2 regions of the Klebsiella sp. R445 genome follow, and region 1 is predicted to be linked to the other one. Evidence: riboswitches for the same ligand, from Rfam matches in the RefSeq annotation. Region 1 holds a riboswitch; the other holds the start of a gene.
The links. A riboswitch is a leader RNA that binds a small molecule or an ion and turns the genes downstream of it on or off. The one in region 1 is predicted to bind thiamine pyrophosphate.

Region 2: it holds a riboswitch for thiamine pyrophosphate, as region 1 does, so the genes downstream of both, thiC (phosphomethylpyrimidine synthase ThiC) here and thiM (hydroxyethylthiazole kinase) in region 1, are expected to answer to the same signal.

What each region holds. Positions count from the first base shown of each region.
Region 1 covers NZ_CP180446.1:4,908,124-4,915,767, forward strand. Annotated here, with positions in the region: gene murP (PTS N-acetylmuramic acid transporter subunit IIBC) at 1-1,101, shown strand, start outside; gene ACMYSN_RS23140 (pectate lyase family protein) at 1,488-2,615, shown strand; gene yncE (YncE family protein) at 2,844-3,902, shown strand; gene ACMYSN_RS23150 (TonB-dependent receptor domain-containing protein) at 3,932-5,911, shown strand; TPP riboswitch at 6,003-6,099, shown strand; gene thiM (hydroxyethylthiazole kinase) at 6,134-6,910, shown strand; gene thiD (hydroxymethylpyrimidine/phosphomethylpyrimidine kinase) at 6,907-7,644, shown strand, end outside.
Region 2 covers NZ_CP180446.1:2,905,649-2,913,292, reverse strand. Annotated here, with positions in the region: gene ACMYSN_RS13620 (sensor domain-containing diguanylate cyclase) at 1-364, opposite strand, end outside; gene thiH (2-iminoacetate synthase ThiH) at 689-1,819, opposite strand; gene thiG (thiazole synthase) at 1,816-2,586, opposite strand; gene thiS (sulfur carrier protein ThiS) at 2,588-2,788, opposite strand; gene ACMYSN_RS13600 (HesA/MoeB/ThiF family protein) at 2,772-3,527, opposite strand; gene thiE (thiamine phosphate synthase) at 3,520-4,155, opposite strand; gene thiC (phosphomethylpyrimidine synthase ThiC) at 4,155-6,062, opposite strand; TPP riboswitch at 6,149-6,301, opposite strand; gene rsd (sigma D regulator) at 6,355-6,852, opposite strand; gene nudC (NAD(+) diphosphatase) at 6,946-7,644, shown strand, end outside.

The DNA of each region.
Region 1 (7,644 bases):
GTGCACAATTTCCTGACCCGCTTTGCCACCATCTTTACTCCGCTGATCCCAGGCTTTATTGCCGCAGGCCTGTTGCTGGGCATCGCTACGTTGCTGCAACAAACGCTGATCGTCGAAGGGGTCGCGGCCGCTGACTGGTTAAAGGGGCTGATTGCTTACATGAAAGTGTTCAGCATCGGCCTGTTTACCTTCCTCAGCATTCTGATTGGCTATAACACTCAGAAGGCTTTTGGCGGTACCGGGGTAAACGGGGCGATTATCGCTTCGCTGTTTATTTTGCGCTATGTACCCGAAGGGACGAGCGGCTACTACGCCGGCATGAGCGATTTCTTTGGCCTGGTAATCGACCCCCGCGGCAATATTATTGGCGTGCTGCTGGCCTGTATTTCTGGTGCGTGGATCGAAAAGCAGGTGCGCCGGTTTATTCCCGACAATCTGGATATGATCCTCACGTCATCGATCACCTTGCTGCTAACCGCTGCCCTGACTTTTGTGGTGATTATGCCGGTTGGCGGCGAGCTGTTTAAGGGCATGTCCTGGCTCTTTATGCACCTCAACGGTAACCCGTTCGGCACCGCGATTCTGGCCGGACTGTTCCTGATCGCCGTGGTGTTTGGTATCCATCAGGGTTTTGTACCGGTGTACTTTGCTCTGATGGATGTCCAGGGCTTTAACTCGCTGTTCCCGATCCTTGCAATGGCCGGGGCCGGGCAGGTGGGGGCATCGCTCGCGCTGTTCGTCCGCTCGCCAAAAGGATCCCTTCTGCGCACCCAGATTAAGGGCGCCATCTTCCCGGGCCTGCTGGGGATCGGCGAGCCGCTGATTTACGGCGTCACGTTACCTCGCCTGAAGCCGTTCGTGACGGCCTGCCTGGGGGGCGCGGTCGGTGGATTCTTCGTTGGCCTGGTGGCCTGGATGGGGCTGCCGATCGGCTTGAATACGGTGTTCGGCCCGTCGGGACTGGTCTCTATTCCGTTGATGACGTCGGCCAAAGGCATTTTCCCCGGCATGCTGGTGTATGTCGCCGGGATTGTCATTTCCTACCTCGCCGGCTTTATTTTGACGTTGTTTTTCGGCAGCAAGAATGTTGATTTAAGCTGATACCCGACACCATATAGCCCTGTCTCAGGGCTATTTTTTTAGCCGCCAGAAACACCCAGTTGCTATGTTTTCCATGTGTTACCGCCATTCCGTCGATCGCCGACGAACGGTAAATATGATCTACCTCCCTTTAATGCAAAATCGCACTTGAAGTTTTCATATATGCAGATTAATCTCATTCTGTAATTTTAAAGTGAAACATCATTTCATTTATGTTGTTGTAAATGGTGGTGGCTTGTAATACCTGGCTATTTATACTCTGTGGGATATGCCATTTGTTGTTGACATATTTTTATAAACTGGATCTCATTAATATTAAGTCATCACTATGATGTTAATGTTTGTTGAATAACAGCCGTTTTATAAAATACAAAAGGAGATTTGTAATGACAACAATCAATAATGTGCCTCCGCATAAATCCTGGCATGGTACGCCGCTGGGATGGGCCACCGAAGCCGGGGGAACGACCGGCGGGGGAACGTCGCCGGGGCATGCTTACTATGTCAGGAATATCACCGAACTGAGGGAGGCGATTGCGGCATCAGGTGACCAGCCGAAATGGATTTGGGTCGGCGGGCTAATTGATGCCAGCGGGGGTGTTCCCTACACCGACCGCCAGGACCAGTCAAAACGCGGCCGCATTTTTCTCGGCAGTAACACCACCCTGATTGGTATCGACAGCAATGCACAACTCATTGAATGTGCTTTGTTTGTTCAGGATGTCAGCAATGTGATTATCCACAACCTGCATATTGAAAACCCGGTGGATGTTGAGCCGCAATTCGAAGAGGGCGACGGCTGGAATGCCGAGTGGGATGGCCTCAGTATCGTCCGCGCTCACCACGTCTGGGTCAGCAATGTGACCTTCACCGATGGCCGTTTTACCATGGATAACTACAAGACCGTGGATGGCTGGAAATACGTTCAACACGACGGCGCGTTAGATATTAAACGGGCCTCTGATTATATTACGATCTCCCATTGCCATTTCACCTTACATGACAAAACTATTCTGATTGGTCATAGCGACAGTAATACAGAGGAAGATGCTGGTAAACTCCGGGTCACCTTCTATAACAATCTGTTTACCCGCATAGTGCAGCGTACTCCGCGGGTACGTTTTGGCAATATTCATCTTTTTAATAACGTATTTGATAATAGTATTAGCGATCCCATCTATAAATATCAATACAGCTTTGGCGTGGGCAAAGATTCAAGAACCCGCTCAGAATTTAATATTTTCCGGGTGCAAGGCGTCAGCGACTCCTGCAAAATGTATAAAGCATTTGGCGGCGAGTATCTGAGCGATAAAGGTTCGACATTTAATAGCGAACCGCCGGATCAACCAGGCCCCCCGGAAGTGCCTCCACCGGCATTAAATCCCTGCGGATTTAACACCGAGCATTTCGCTCCCCCGTATCACTATTCCCCGCATCAGCATTTAACCCCCGAGGTTGAAGAGGGGATCATCGCCAACGCCGGTTGCGGGCTGGATTACCGTGAGCTGGTTTAAACACTAGGTGAGGAGGGCAGCGCACCGTGGGTGCGCTGTACTTGCCCCGTCACCGCGAAACGACGTCATTTGAGAAGCGCCACCCTCGCGGGTTCGAGCGCGTTAAAACAGCTGCCGCTTCGATTACAACACAAAAAATGGTAGGAAATACGAAGGAATATGCGATTGCAAATAATATTCATTTTCATTATCGTTTGCATTCCGTAAACTACTGTAAAGAAATATTACATGTCTACAGCATCTGTAAAGAAAGCCGCGCTCTGCACGCTGGCTATTGCCGTTTCTCTTCATACTCTCTGCGCATCTGCAAAGGAGTTCAGTGAGAAGGTCTTTCGCTCGCAGCCCCTGGGACACGGGGTTTATGAGCTAGCCTACGACAAGCAGCAGCAGACGATTTATGCCGCCTCGGCACCCTCTTTTGAGAAAGATAAAACCGCTGGTGTGGTGTTCCGACTGGCGGCCGATTCTTTGCAGATTAAGGATAAAATCGCCACCGAGCGCCGCACCTTCGCGCTCTCGCTGGATGAAGAAAATCATATTCTCTATCTGGGCAATGCGCTGGACGGCTCGGTGATGCTGCTGGACACGCTCACGGGCAAGGTGATCAAAACCATTCAGTTGAGCGACGATTCTGATCCTGAGAAAAAGGCCCACGTTCGCGAAGTAGTGCTCGATAAGCATAACCAGCGCCTGTATGTCTCCGGGATCGGGCGTAAAGACAAAGGGTTACTCTGGGTCGTTGATACCCGTAAACAGCAGTTGCTGGAGACTATCGGGAAAATCGAACCGGTGGGATTTGCGGTGGATGCCACGGGTGAGAAGGTTTATGTGGTCACCGGCCACGGCGAGCTGGTTACCCTTGATGGCAAAACCTCGACGCTGCTCTCCCGCGTGAAGGTCGATCCGGCCGAGACCAATCACTACTTCCTCAATATCGCGCTGAATAGCGCCGCAGGCGTGGGCTATATCGCCGATACCAATACCCGCGACCTGCTGGTGGTGGACCTGCGCTCCGGCAAGCTGCTGCATCGCATTGCCACGCCGAACTCCATTGCCGTGCTGTATAACGCCGCGCGCGATGAAATCTATGTGACCCATCGTAACGAACGCTCGATTAGCGTGATTGATGCCAAAACCAACCGCGTCAAACACACCATCAAAACGGCGGCCATGCCGAACAGCCTGGTGCTTTCTGCCGATGCCAGAACGCTCTATGCCAGCGTCAAACAAGACGAAAAATCCGACCAGGCTGACTACGTTCTCAAGATTGATCTCACTACATTTTAAGGGCTTTTTTTGTGACGACTAAGACACGCATGGCCGTGGCGATTGCGCTCGCCATTGCCAACCTGCCGGCAGTGGTTTATGCAGCAGACAGCACCCCGGTCAACGAAGAACAAATGGTGGTGACCGCCACCGGCTTTACTCAGGAGCGACGCGAAGCGCCAGCCACTATCTCGGTGCTTGATGAGAAAGCGCTGAATACCCGTTCAAACCAGAACGTGACGGAAGCCATCCGCGAAATGCCAGGGGTGCTGGTCGGCAACGGCCACGGTAGCCTGGCAACCGGTGATGTGCAGATGCGCGGGATGGACTCTACCTATACCTCGTTTATGGTGAACGGTATTAAGCAGTCGACCCGCGAATCCCGGCCTTACGGACACCATATCGGTACTGAGGCGGCCTTTATGCCGCCGCTGGCCGCCATCGAACGGGTTGAAGTCATTCGTGGACCGATGTCCTCGCTGTATGGATCTGACTCTATCGGCGGCGTGGTCAACGTCATTACCAAAAAAGCGTACAACATCGATAAATGGACGGGGGTACTGGAGGATAATTACTTCCTGCAGGAGAAAAGCGAATACGGCAACACCAACCAGAGCAACGTTTTCTTGATGGGACCGGTGGTGCCGGGCAAACTCGGGGTAAGCGTGGCGGCGGATTATCTTGACCGTCGCGATGATGATAGCCCGGCTAAGCAGCGTTTTGTGAAGCACGAGGCGGGGAATCTGGATGCGACGATTTCCATGTCGCCCACCGATACCCAACTGTGGGATCTGAACGCCACCAAAGGCAATCAGGAGAAAACCCATAACGATAAGCAGTGGTACTGGGGTTTTGACCGCGATGCGGCCTCGCTTTCGCAGCACGCCTGGTACGGCGATGACCTGCTGGAGGTCAAAAACTTCATCAGCTACGAGAAAGCGCGCACGGAATATCGTGTGCCGGGCATGGATTCACAATTTATTAAACAGAATAACTTCGAAGCCAACAGCGCGAACACCTTTACCCTGGGCGATCACAAGCTGACGTTAGGTATTAACTTTACCCGCAACGAGCTGAATGACACCTTTGGTATAGAAGACAAGGAGGCGCCCGGCGTGACGCCGGTCAGCAAGATCACCCGTCACGGCTGGGCGGTCTTTGCAGAAGATGCCTGGATGATGGTGCCGGATTTCACCCTGACCACCTCGGCGCGTCTGGATCATGACAGCTATTTTGGCTACCACGTCACTCCTAAGCTGTACGGTAACTGGACCCTGAATGAAACCTGGGCGCTGAAAGGCGGCGTGTCCGCCGGGTATAAGAAGCCGGATCTGCGCGAGAACAACGCCGGTTTTACCAGCGTCTACGGCGCGTATCCTTACTCCGAAATCGGCATTGGTAATGATGACCTGAAGCCGGAGCAGAGCATCAACACCGAGCTGGGGGTGTACTGGCAGCAGGACGCGCTGGCGCTGGATGCCACGATTTTCCACACCAAATTCAAAGACAAAATCAGCGATCACACCATCTGTACGGCATCTGCGACCCAGAAGTGTCAGTACAATGGCTACACCGCGGACACCGTGTCGCAATACATTAACGTCGGTGATGCGGAGATCTACGGTCTGGAGCTGAACGGCGACTGGCAGGCCACCGCCGCGCTGAAAGCCAACGCGAACTATACCTACACCCACAGCGAACAGAAGAGCGGTGAGTATAAAGGGTACGCGCTGAGCGATTTCCCGAGCAGCATGGCCAACGTGTCGCTGACCTGGAATACGACCAACGATCTTGAGCTGTGGACCCGGGCAAGCTGGCGCAGCAACTCGCCGGATATCGGCAAGTCCACCTCCACCGAGGCCTACGCGCTGGTGGATCTCGGCGCTCGGTATCACCTGAATAAGCACGTCACCCTGATGAGCGGTATCTACAATCTGTTTGATGTGAACCCGATTTACAGCACCTCCTACCGACAGACCGCGATGCTGGAAGGGCGCCGCTACAATTTTGGCGGCCGCATCGAGTTCTGAGCATAAGGCAGGGGTTGTGTCTTTGGCTGGTGGCTGGCATGATCCACAACAGGGATTAACGAGCCGTTAATCCCAACTTATTGATTTTGATTTAAATGACTCGGGGTGCCCTTCTTTGTGAAGGCTGAGATAAACCCGTAGTACCTGATCTGGATAATGCCAGCGTAGGGAAGTCAGAGACCACAAGGTCGTTGCTTCTACGTCGCCTGGCTGGAGCACACGATGCAAACTGAGCCACTCAATCTCGCGCATATCGCGCACCTGCAACATCTGTTTCGCCGCCATTCCCCCCTTGTGCACTGCATGACCAACGATGTGGTACAGACCTTTACCGCCAACGTTCTGCTGGCGATCGGCGCCTCGCCGGCAATGGTTATTGACCCGCAAGAAGCGGCGCAGTTTGCTGCTATCGCCGATGGACTGCTGATTAACGTCGGCACCTTAACCGTCGACCGTGCGGAAGCCATGCGCGGCGCGGTGCTCAGTGCGCAAAGCGCCGGTAAACCCTGGACACTGGATCCGGTGGCGGTTGGAGCATTAACCCTGCGCAGCACCTTCTGCCATGAACTGCTGAGCCTGCAACCGGCGGCCATTCGCGGCAACGCCTCGGAAATTATGGCGCTGGCCGGCATGAGCGGCGGCGGGCGCGGCGTGGACACCACCGATACCGCCGCCGCGGCGCTGCCGGCGGCCCAGGCGCTGGCCCGACAGATCAATACCATTGTGGCAGTGACCGGTGAAGTGGATTACATCACCGACGGACAGCGCACACGCACGGTCAGCGGCGGCGATGTGCTGATGACCCGGGTGGTGGGCACCGGCTGCGCGCTCTCCGCCGTAGTGGCCGCCAGTACCGCCATGCCAGGCGACCGCCTCGAGAACGTTGCCGCCGCCTGCGGCCTGATGAAACAGGCCGGTGGCCTGGCGGCTCACGGCAGAGGACCGGGCAGTTTTACCCCGGCATTTCTTGATGCGTTATACGGGGAGCTGCAGGGATGAAACGGATTAATGCACTGACTATCGCCGGTACCGACCCCAGCGGCGGCGCCGGGATCCAGGCCGATCTGAAAACGTTCTCTGCGCTGGGGGCCTATGGCTGCTCGGTGATCACCGCGCTGGTGGCGCAAAACACCCGCGGCGTGCAGTCGGTCTATCGTATCGAACCTGACTTTGTTGCCGCCCAGTTGGATTCCGTGTTCAGCGACGTGCGCATCGATACCACCAAAATTGGCATGCTGGCGGAAACGGATATCGTGGAGGCGGTGGCGGAGCGCCTGGCCCGCTATCAGATCGACAACGTGGTGCTGGATACGGTGATGCTGGCGAAAAGCGGCGATCCGCTGCTCAGCGCCTCTGCGGTGGAGACGTTACGCAAGCGCCTGTTGCCGCACGTGTCGTTGATTACCCCTAATCTGCCGGAGGCGGCGGCGCTGCTGGATGCCCCCCATGCGCAAAATGAGAAAGAGATGCTGGAGCAGGGGCGGGCGCTGCTGGCGATGGGCTGCGGCGCGGTACTGATGAAAGGCGGCCATCTCGATAACGCCGAAAGCCCGGACTGGCTGTTTACCCGCGACGGCGAACAGCGCTTCACCGCGCCGCGGGTGCAGACCAAAAATACCCACGGTACCGGCTGTACGCTCTCCGCGGCGCTGGCCGCACTGCGCCCACGCTATGCCGACTGGGGGCAGACGGTGGCGGAAGCTAAAGGCTGGCTCTCTGCGGCGCTGGCGCAG
Region 2 (7,644 bases), 2.0 Mb from region 1:
GGTAATGACCCTGGGTATCTGCCAGCGAAATAGAAGAGACGCTGGGCATCAGTTCCTGAAGCTGCATTAAGTCCCGTAATCCTCTTTGCGGATCTACATTAACGGACTGATTCAGCTGGTCATAGTTAGCAAAGAATTTCGTGGCGCGCCCAAGAATATAATCATTTCCACGCAGCAGCGATTCCGTGTAATTCACCGCCAGGTTGTAGGTGAAATTACGATTAACGGAGTGATACTCCTCAATCAAATTCTTTTTTTGCGCCAGGGTGACAAACACCGCGATTAGCAAAAAACTGAGGAGAATACCCGCGAATCCAAGCAGGATTGGCATAGTGAAAGACAGTTTTCTGTTGTGACGTGCCATGTGTTGTAAATCGTTCCTGAAGGTATAACCGTGGGTTAAAGCACAGGTTTAGCCGTAATGCCTGGCGAGCGAATCAGATAACTCCAGGTCAATTATAACCCTGGCGTCGGGGATGATGTGATTTATCTTCGTCCACAATTCCCGTGCAATGACGGCCAGCGCGGCGATGAGGCAGGGCGAAAATGAGGAAGAGAAGAGGTTCGCCCTGGTCAGCGTCCGTTGCTGACCAGACAAGAATAGGAAAACAGCCGCGTGGTGACCATCATCCATTTTTCGCATTGGATAAAGCGACGTAAAATATCTCGTCGCTTTCTTTGCTTTTCATTACGGCTGTGAAGTGCGTCCCAGCCAGCTATCCCAGTCTTTCCACACCGGCTGCAATCCGCGCGACATCAGTGCGTCGGCAACCTCTTCAGGACGGCGGCCGTCGTGAGGCGCAAATTGTTCCAGCTCCGGATGATTGTCGGCATACCCGCCGGGCTGGGTTTTGGAAAACGCGCTGACGTTGTTAATCGCCAGCGGGATCACCTGGTCACGGAATGCCGGGGATTCGCGCGTCGAGAGCGACAGTTCGATCTCCGGTGCCAGCAGGCGGAAGGCGCAGATGGTCTGCACCAGCTGACGCTCGTCCATCAGCGATGCGGGCTCAACGCCGCCGGCACAAGGGCGTAGCCGGGGGAATGAAATCGAATAGCGGCTGCGCCAGTAGTGCTGCTGCAGCCACAGCAAATGCTCCGCCACCATATAACAATCCACACGCCAGCTGTCTGAAAGGCCAATTAATGCCCCGAGGCCGATCTTATCGATCCCGGCCTGGCCGAGCCGATCCGGTGTTTCCAGACGCCAGAAAAAGTCCTGCTTGTTGCCTTTCAGATGGTGCTGCGCGTACATGCTTTCGTGGTAGGTCTCCTGATAGACCATCACGCCGTCCAGCCCGAGCGTTTTTAGCTCCGCGTACTCTTCCATGGCCAGCGGCTGCACTTCCATCTGCAGGGAGGCGAACTGGCTGCGGATCGCCGGCAGGTGGCGACGAAAATAGTCCATACCGACTTTGCTCTGGTGCTCGCCGGTCACCAACAGCAGATGCTCAAAGCCCATTGCGCGAATGGCCGTGCATTCACGGGCGATCTCGGCCTCATCTAATGTTTTACGTTTAATGCGGTTGCTCATTGAAAAACCGCAATAGGTACAGTCATTGGCACACAGGTTAGAGAGATACAGCGGCACGTAAAAGCTGACAGTATTGCCAAAACGCTGGCGGGTCAGCCGCTGCGCCTTCTGCGCCAGCGGCTCCAGATAGCCCGCGGCGGCAGGGGAGAGCAGCGCCATCATATCGTCACGGCTGAGCTGTTTCGCTGCCATCGCACGTTCGACATCGGCCGGTGTTTTACTGTTGATACGCAGGCGGATGTCATCCCACTCCAACTGTTTCCAGCGTTCGGTAAAGGTGCTCATACCAGCGTCTCCAGAAAACCTGTTAACGGGCTGGTGGCCTGCGCCTGGGCGCTACGCGAACCTGGACCCGCCTGTCGAGCCAGCACGCCAGCTTCGACCGCCAGGCGGAAAGCCCGCGCCATGGTCACCGGGTCGTCGGCCACGGCAATAGCGGTATTGACCAGCACCGCGTCCGCGCCCATTTCCAGGGCCTGCGCGGCATGGCTGGGAACGCCAATCCCGGCATCCACCACCACCGGTACCGTGGCCTGCTCGATAATGATTTCCAGCATCGCCTTGGTCTCCAGCCCCTGATTCGAGCCAATCGGCGCACCCAGCGGCATTACCGCAGCACAGCCGGCCTCCTCCAGCCGTTTACACAGGACCGGGTCGGCGCCGCAATAAGGCAGCACCACGAAACCTTCCCGTACCAGCACTTCTGCCGCCTTCAGGGTTTCAATCGGGTCCGGCAACAGCCAGCGTGCATCCGGATGGATTTCGAGCTTCAGCCAGTGAGTGCCCAGCGCTTCCCGCGCCAGTCGGGCCGCGAAGATGGCTTCCTCCGCCGTTTTTGCCCCGGAGGTATTCGGCAACAGGCTGACGCCGGAGGCCAGTAATGGGGCGAGAATAGCGTCATTATGCTGGCGCAGATCGACGCGCTTTAGCGCCAGCGTGACCAGCTGGCTGCCCGAGGTGCGAATCGCTTCGACCATGACTTCCGGCGCAGAGAATTTCCCGGTACCGGTAAAAAGATGAGATTCAAACGTTTTGTCCGCGATACGTAACATGTCAGCCTCCGGCGATGACCTGAAAAAGCAGGACCCGATCGCCTTCCTGCAGAAGATGATGTTCCCACCGCTCGCGCGGTAGGACCTGTTGATTGAGCGCCAGCGCGATACCCGCCTGCAGCTGTTCTAACTGAATGAGCAGGGCGGCGACGGTGGTGGCTTCGATGCACTGCACCGGCCGATCGTTAAACCAGATCTGCATGCTGCCCTCCACAGACCGGGCAACTCTGCGCGCGCTGGAGCGTCAGATTGCGCCAGTGGCTGGTGCGGGCATCGAATAAGCGCAGGGTGTTGCGCGGCGTTGCCATACCGGAAAGCAAGGTGATGGCCTCCAGCGCCTGAAGGGTGCCCATCATGCCGACTACCGGCCCGATAATCCCCGCCGTACGGCAGTTACGTTCGGGTTCGGTGCTGTCCGGCCACAGGCAGCGGTAGCAGCCCTGATCCCACGGCGGCGTCAGTACCATCAACTGGCCGCCCAGGCCAACGGCGCTGGCAGTGATCAGCGGAGTCGCCTGTGCGACACAGGCGGCATTGATGGCCTGGCGGGTCGCCATGTTATCGGTGCAGTCCAGTACCACATCCGCTTTGGCGACCTCCTGGCGCAAAGCTTCGCCGGCCAGGTGTTGCTGTAACGTGACGATCTCAACCTGTGGATTGAGCCGGGCCAGGCGCTGCCGGGCGGCGGTGGTTTTCGGTTGGGCAATGTCATCGCTGGTGAACAGAATTTGCCGCTGCAGATTGCTGACGTGCACCTCATCATCGTCGGCGATAACCAACGTACCAATGCCCGCTCCGGCCAGATACAGGGCAGCAGGCGAACCCAGCCCACCGAGTCCCACAATCAGCACCCGGCTGGCCAGCAGCTTCTGTTGACCTTCGATGGCGATATCTTCCAGCATCAGCTGGCGGCTGTAGCGCATAAAATCGCTGTCATTCATCGCCTGCTCCCGCCATGTCCAGCAGCTGCGCGGTGGCCTGTTGCCAGTCCGCCGCCTGGGTAATGGCGCTGACCACCGCGATGCTGCCGACGCCGGTTTCCAGTACCTGTGGCGCGCGCGCCAGGCTAATACCGCCGATCGCGACCGTCGGGTAATCGGCCAGCCGCTGGATATGGCGGGCGAGCTGTTCCAGACCCTGCGGAGCGGAAGGCATCTGCTTGGTTTGCGTGGGGAAGACGTGACCCAGGGCGATATAGGAAGGACGTGCCGCCAGCGCAACGTCGATTTCCATATCGTCATGGGTCGACACGCCGAGGCGCAGGCCGGCATGACGAATGGCGTTCAGGTCAGTCGTCTCCAGGTCCTCCTGCCCTAAATGCACGCCATAGGCCTGATGTTTAACCGCCAACTGCCAGTAGTCGTTGATAAACAGCCGGGCGTGGTATTGACGCCCGAGCGCGATCGCGGCGATGACATCGGCTTCTACCTCGCTATCGCGCTTATCTTTGATGCGCAGCTGAATGGTACGTACACCTGCGTGCAGCAGGCGTTCGATCCAGACCACGCTATCGACGACCGGGTAGAGGCCTAAACGGAACGGGACGGACGGAAAATCGGGTTGATACATCAGGCTTGCTCCTTACGTAAATAGATCTCACCGCCGCGAGCGCGGAAGTCCTGCGACTTATCAGCCATTCCGCTTTCGATATTCTGGCGGGCGGCATAGTCCCGTACTTCCTGGGTGATTTTCATTGAACAGAATTTGGGCCCGCACATGGAGCAGAAATGGGCGACTTTGCCGGATTCCTGCGGTAGCGTTTCGTCGTGATAAGCACGGGCGGTGAATGGATCGAGGGCGAGGTTGAACTGGTCTTCCCAGCGGAATTCAAAACGGGCTTTGGACATGGCGTTATCACGGATCTGTGCGCCGGGATGGCCTTTCGCCAGATCCGCCGCATGGGCCGCAATTTTGTAGGTGATCAGCCCCTGTTTCACATCTTCTTTATTCGGCAGGCCGAGGTGTTCTTTCGGCGTGACGTAGCAGAGCATCGCGCAGCCAAACCAGCCGATCATTGCCGCGCCGATGCCGGAGGTGAAATGGTCATAGCCCGGGGCGATATCGGTGGTCAGCGGCCCCAACGTGTAGAACGGCGCTTCGTGGCAGTGCTCGAGTTCCTCGGCCATATTGCGGCGGATCATCTGCATCGGCACATGGCCCGGGCCTTCAATCATCACCTGCACATCGTACTCCCAGGCGATTTTGGTCAGCTCGCCCAGTGTGTGCAGCTCGGCAAACTGCGCTTCATCGTTGGCGTCCTGAATCGAGCCGGGGCGCAGGCCGTCGCCGAGGGAGAGGGAGACATCATAGGCGGCGCAAATCTCACAGATTTCGCGGAAACGCTCGTAGAGGAAGTTTTCCTGATGATGCGAGAGGCACCACTTGGCCATGATAGAGCCGCCACGGGAGACAATACCGGTCAGGCGTCTGGCTGTCATCGGCACGTAGCGCAGCAGGACGCCGGCATGGATGGTGAAATAGTCGACGCCCTGTTCTGCCTGCTCCAGCAAGGTGTCGCGAAAAGCTTCCCAGGTGAGGTTCTCGGCGATCCCGTTAACCTTCTCCAGCGCCTGGTAAATCGGCACGGTGCCGATGGGGACCGGGCTGTTACGCAGGATCCATTCGCGGGTTTCGTGGATATACCGTCCGGTGGACAAATCCATCACCGTATCGGCGCCCCAGCGCGTCGACCATACCAGCTTTTCTACCTCTTCTTCGATGGAGGAGGTGACCGCCGAGTTGCCGATGTTGGCGTTGACCTTCACCAGAAAGTTGCGGCCGATAATCATCGGCTCAGATTCCGGGTGGTTGATGTTGGCAGGAATGATGGCCCGCCCGGCAGCGACCTCATCGCGGACGAATTCTGCGGTGATATTGTCCGGTAGCCGGGCGCCGAAACTTTCCCCCGGATGCTGGTGGCGCAATACCTCCCCGCGAATACGCTCCCGGCCCATGTTTTCGCGGATGGCGATGAACGCCATTTCAGGCGTCACGATCCCCTGACGGGCATAGTGGAGCTGGGTGACGCATTTGCCAGGCTTCGCGCGCCGTGGCGTCAGCTGGCCACGAAAGCGCAGCGTATCAAGATCGTCATCGGCGAGGCGCGCTTTGGTATACTGCGAGCTGCGTTCCTGCAGCGGTTCGCTGTCATCGCGTGCATCAATCCATGGCTGGCGCAGCGTTGACAGTCCCTGGCGCACATCGATCGCCACGTCGGGGTCGCCATAAGGGCCGGAGGTGTCGTACACCGGGATCGCTTCGTTTTGTTCGTACTGCGGCTGGGCTTTATCACCGCCAATCAAGGTGGGACTGAGCTGGATTTCCCGCATCGGCACGCGGATCTCCGCCTGCTGGCCCTGAATGTAGATGCGTTGGGAGCGGGGAAAGGCGGTCCCTTCCAGGGTATGGATAAAATGCTGGGCGCGTTCGCGCTGTTCCCGACGGGTGAGTTTTGGTTCAGACTTTGTTGCAGACATAGCGCATTCCAGATGAAAAAGGACATGGCTTGTCAGACGACGGATGGAGTAACAGAGGCGATCGGTCCTGGAGGGACGGTCGCATAGGACAGTTTACTCTTGTTCCCTTCGCAGGTATTAGCCTGATCAGGTTCCGCGGATCCCGAATTAACGGTCTCAGCCTTTTCCGCTTCATCCTTCGTGCTGCCTTGAGGCATCACGAATGCTGTTGTGGAAAATGGGCACTCCGACAAGATACATCCCCCTCCAGCGAGGGGGAACGTATGTAAACTACTCGTTAACAGCGCACAACTCAAGCCGTCGGCGCGATATTGTCGCTGATGTTGTCTTTCAGGTTATGCGATATCGCCAGTACGATCAGCTTGTCTTCCAGCGCGAATCGCGCTTCCAGCGCTTCGCCGATATCGGACAGCGCCTGCTGAAATTCGAGATAGTTATCGTGGTCGATGGCGTTTTCGAGGCAGGAGTCGTAGCAATCCATAATCAGCTGAGTGTTGGCTTCCAGCTGCGGATAGAGTTTGGTGGCAGCCAAAAGTGGCGTATTGCCTTCCATTTCGCCAAGAATACGTTCATAAATATTAAAATGGCCGGAGGAGAGATAATCCACCAGGCTTTGGCAAAAATTATCCAGCGCCTTTTCGTTCAGTCGCATAAAGGATTCTTTGCCGGGCTTCAGGCCAACCAGCTTGTAGTAAGCCACGAGCAAATGCTTACGTACATGTAGCCAGCGATCGACCAGTTTATTACTGCCTCCAACACGTTCCGTTAGGTTTTCCAGCTGGTTTAACATGGTTGACTCCGCAAGTTTAAGAAAATAACGTTGCTCACCAAAATGTAAATATAATGTTAAAAGTGCCAGTAAAACGAAGGTAGTGCAATAGATATGGATCGTATTATTGAAAAATTAGATCGCGGCTGGTGGATCGTCAGTCACGAACAAAAATTATGGTTACCCGGCGGGGAATTACCACATGGCGAAGCGGTAAATTTCAATCTTGTCGGTCAGCACGCGCTGCATATCGGAGAATGGCAAGGTGATGCGGTGTGGATGGTGCGCCAGGATCGTCGGCAGGATATGGGATCGTTACGCCAGGTGCTGGATAGCGACCCGGGGCTGTTTCAGCTGGCGGGGCGCGGCATCCAGCTAAGCGAGTTTTATCGCTCGCATAAATTCTGCGGCTACTGCGGCCACCCGATGCACCCGAGCAAAACCGAGTGGGCGATGCTGTGCGGCCACTGCCGCGAGCGCTACTACCCGCAAATTGCCCCGTGCATGATCGTGGCGATCCGTCGGGACGATACGATCCTGCTGGCGCAGCATACCCGCCATCGTAACGGCGTACACACGGTGCTGGCCGGGTTTGTCGAAGTGGGGGAGACCCTGGAACAGGCAGTGGCCCGCGAAGTGATGGAAGAGTGCGGCCTGAAGGTGAAAAACCTGCGCTATGTGACCTCCCAGCCGTGGCCGTTCCCCCAGTCGCTGATGACCGCGTTTATGGCGGAGTATGATAGCGGCGACATTGTGATCGATAAAAAAGAGCTGCTGCAGGCAGGCTGGTATCGTTACGACGATTTACCGCTG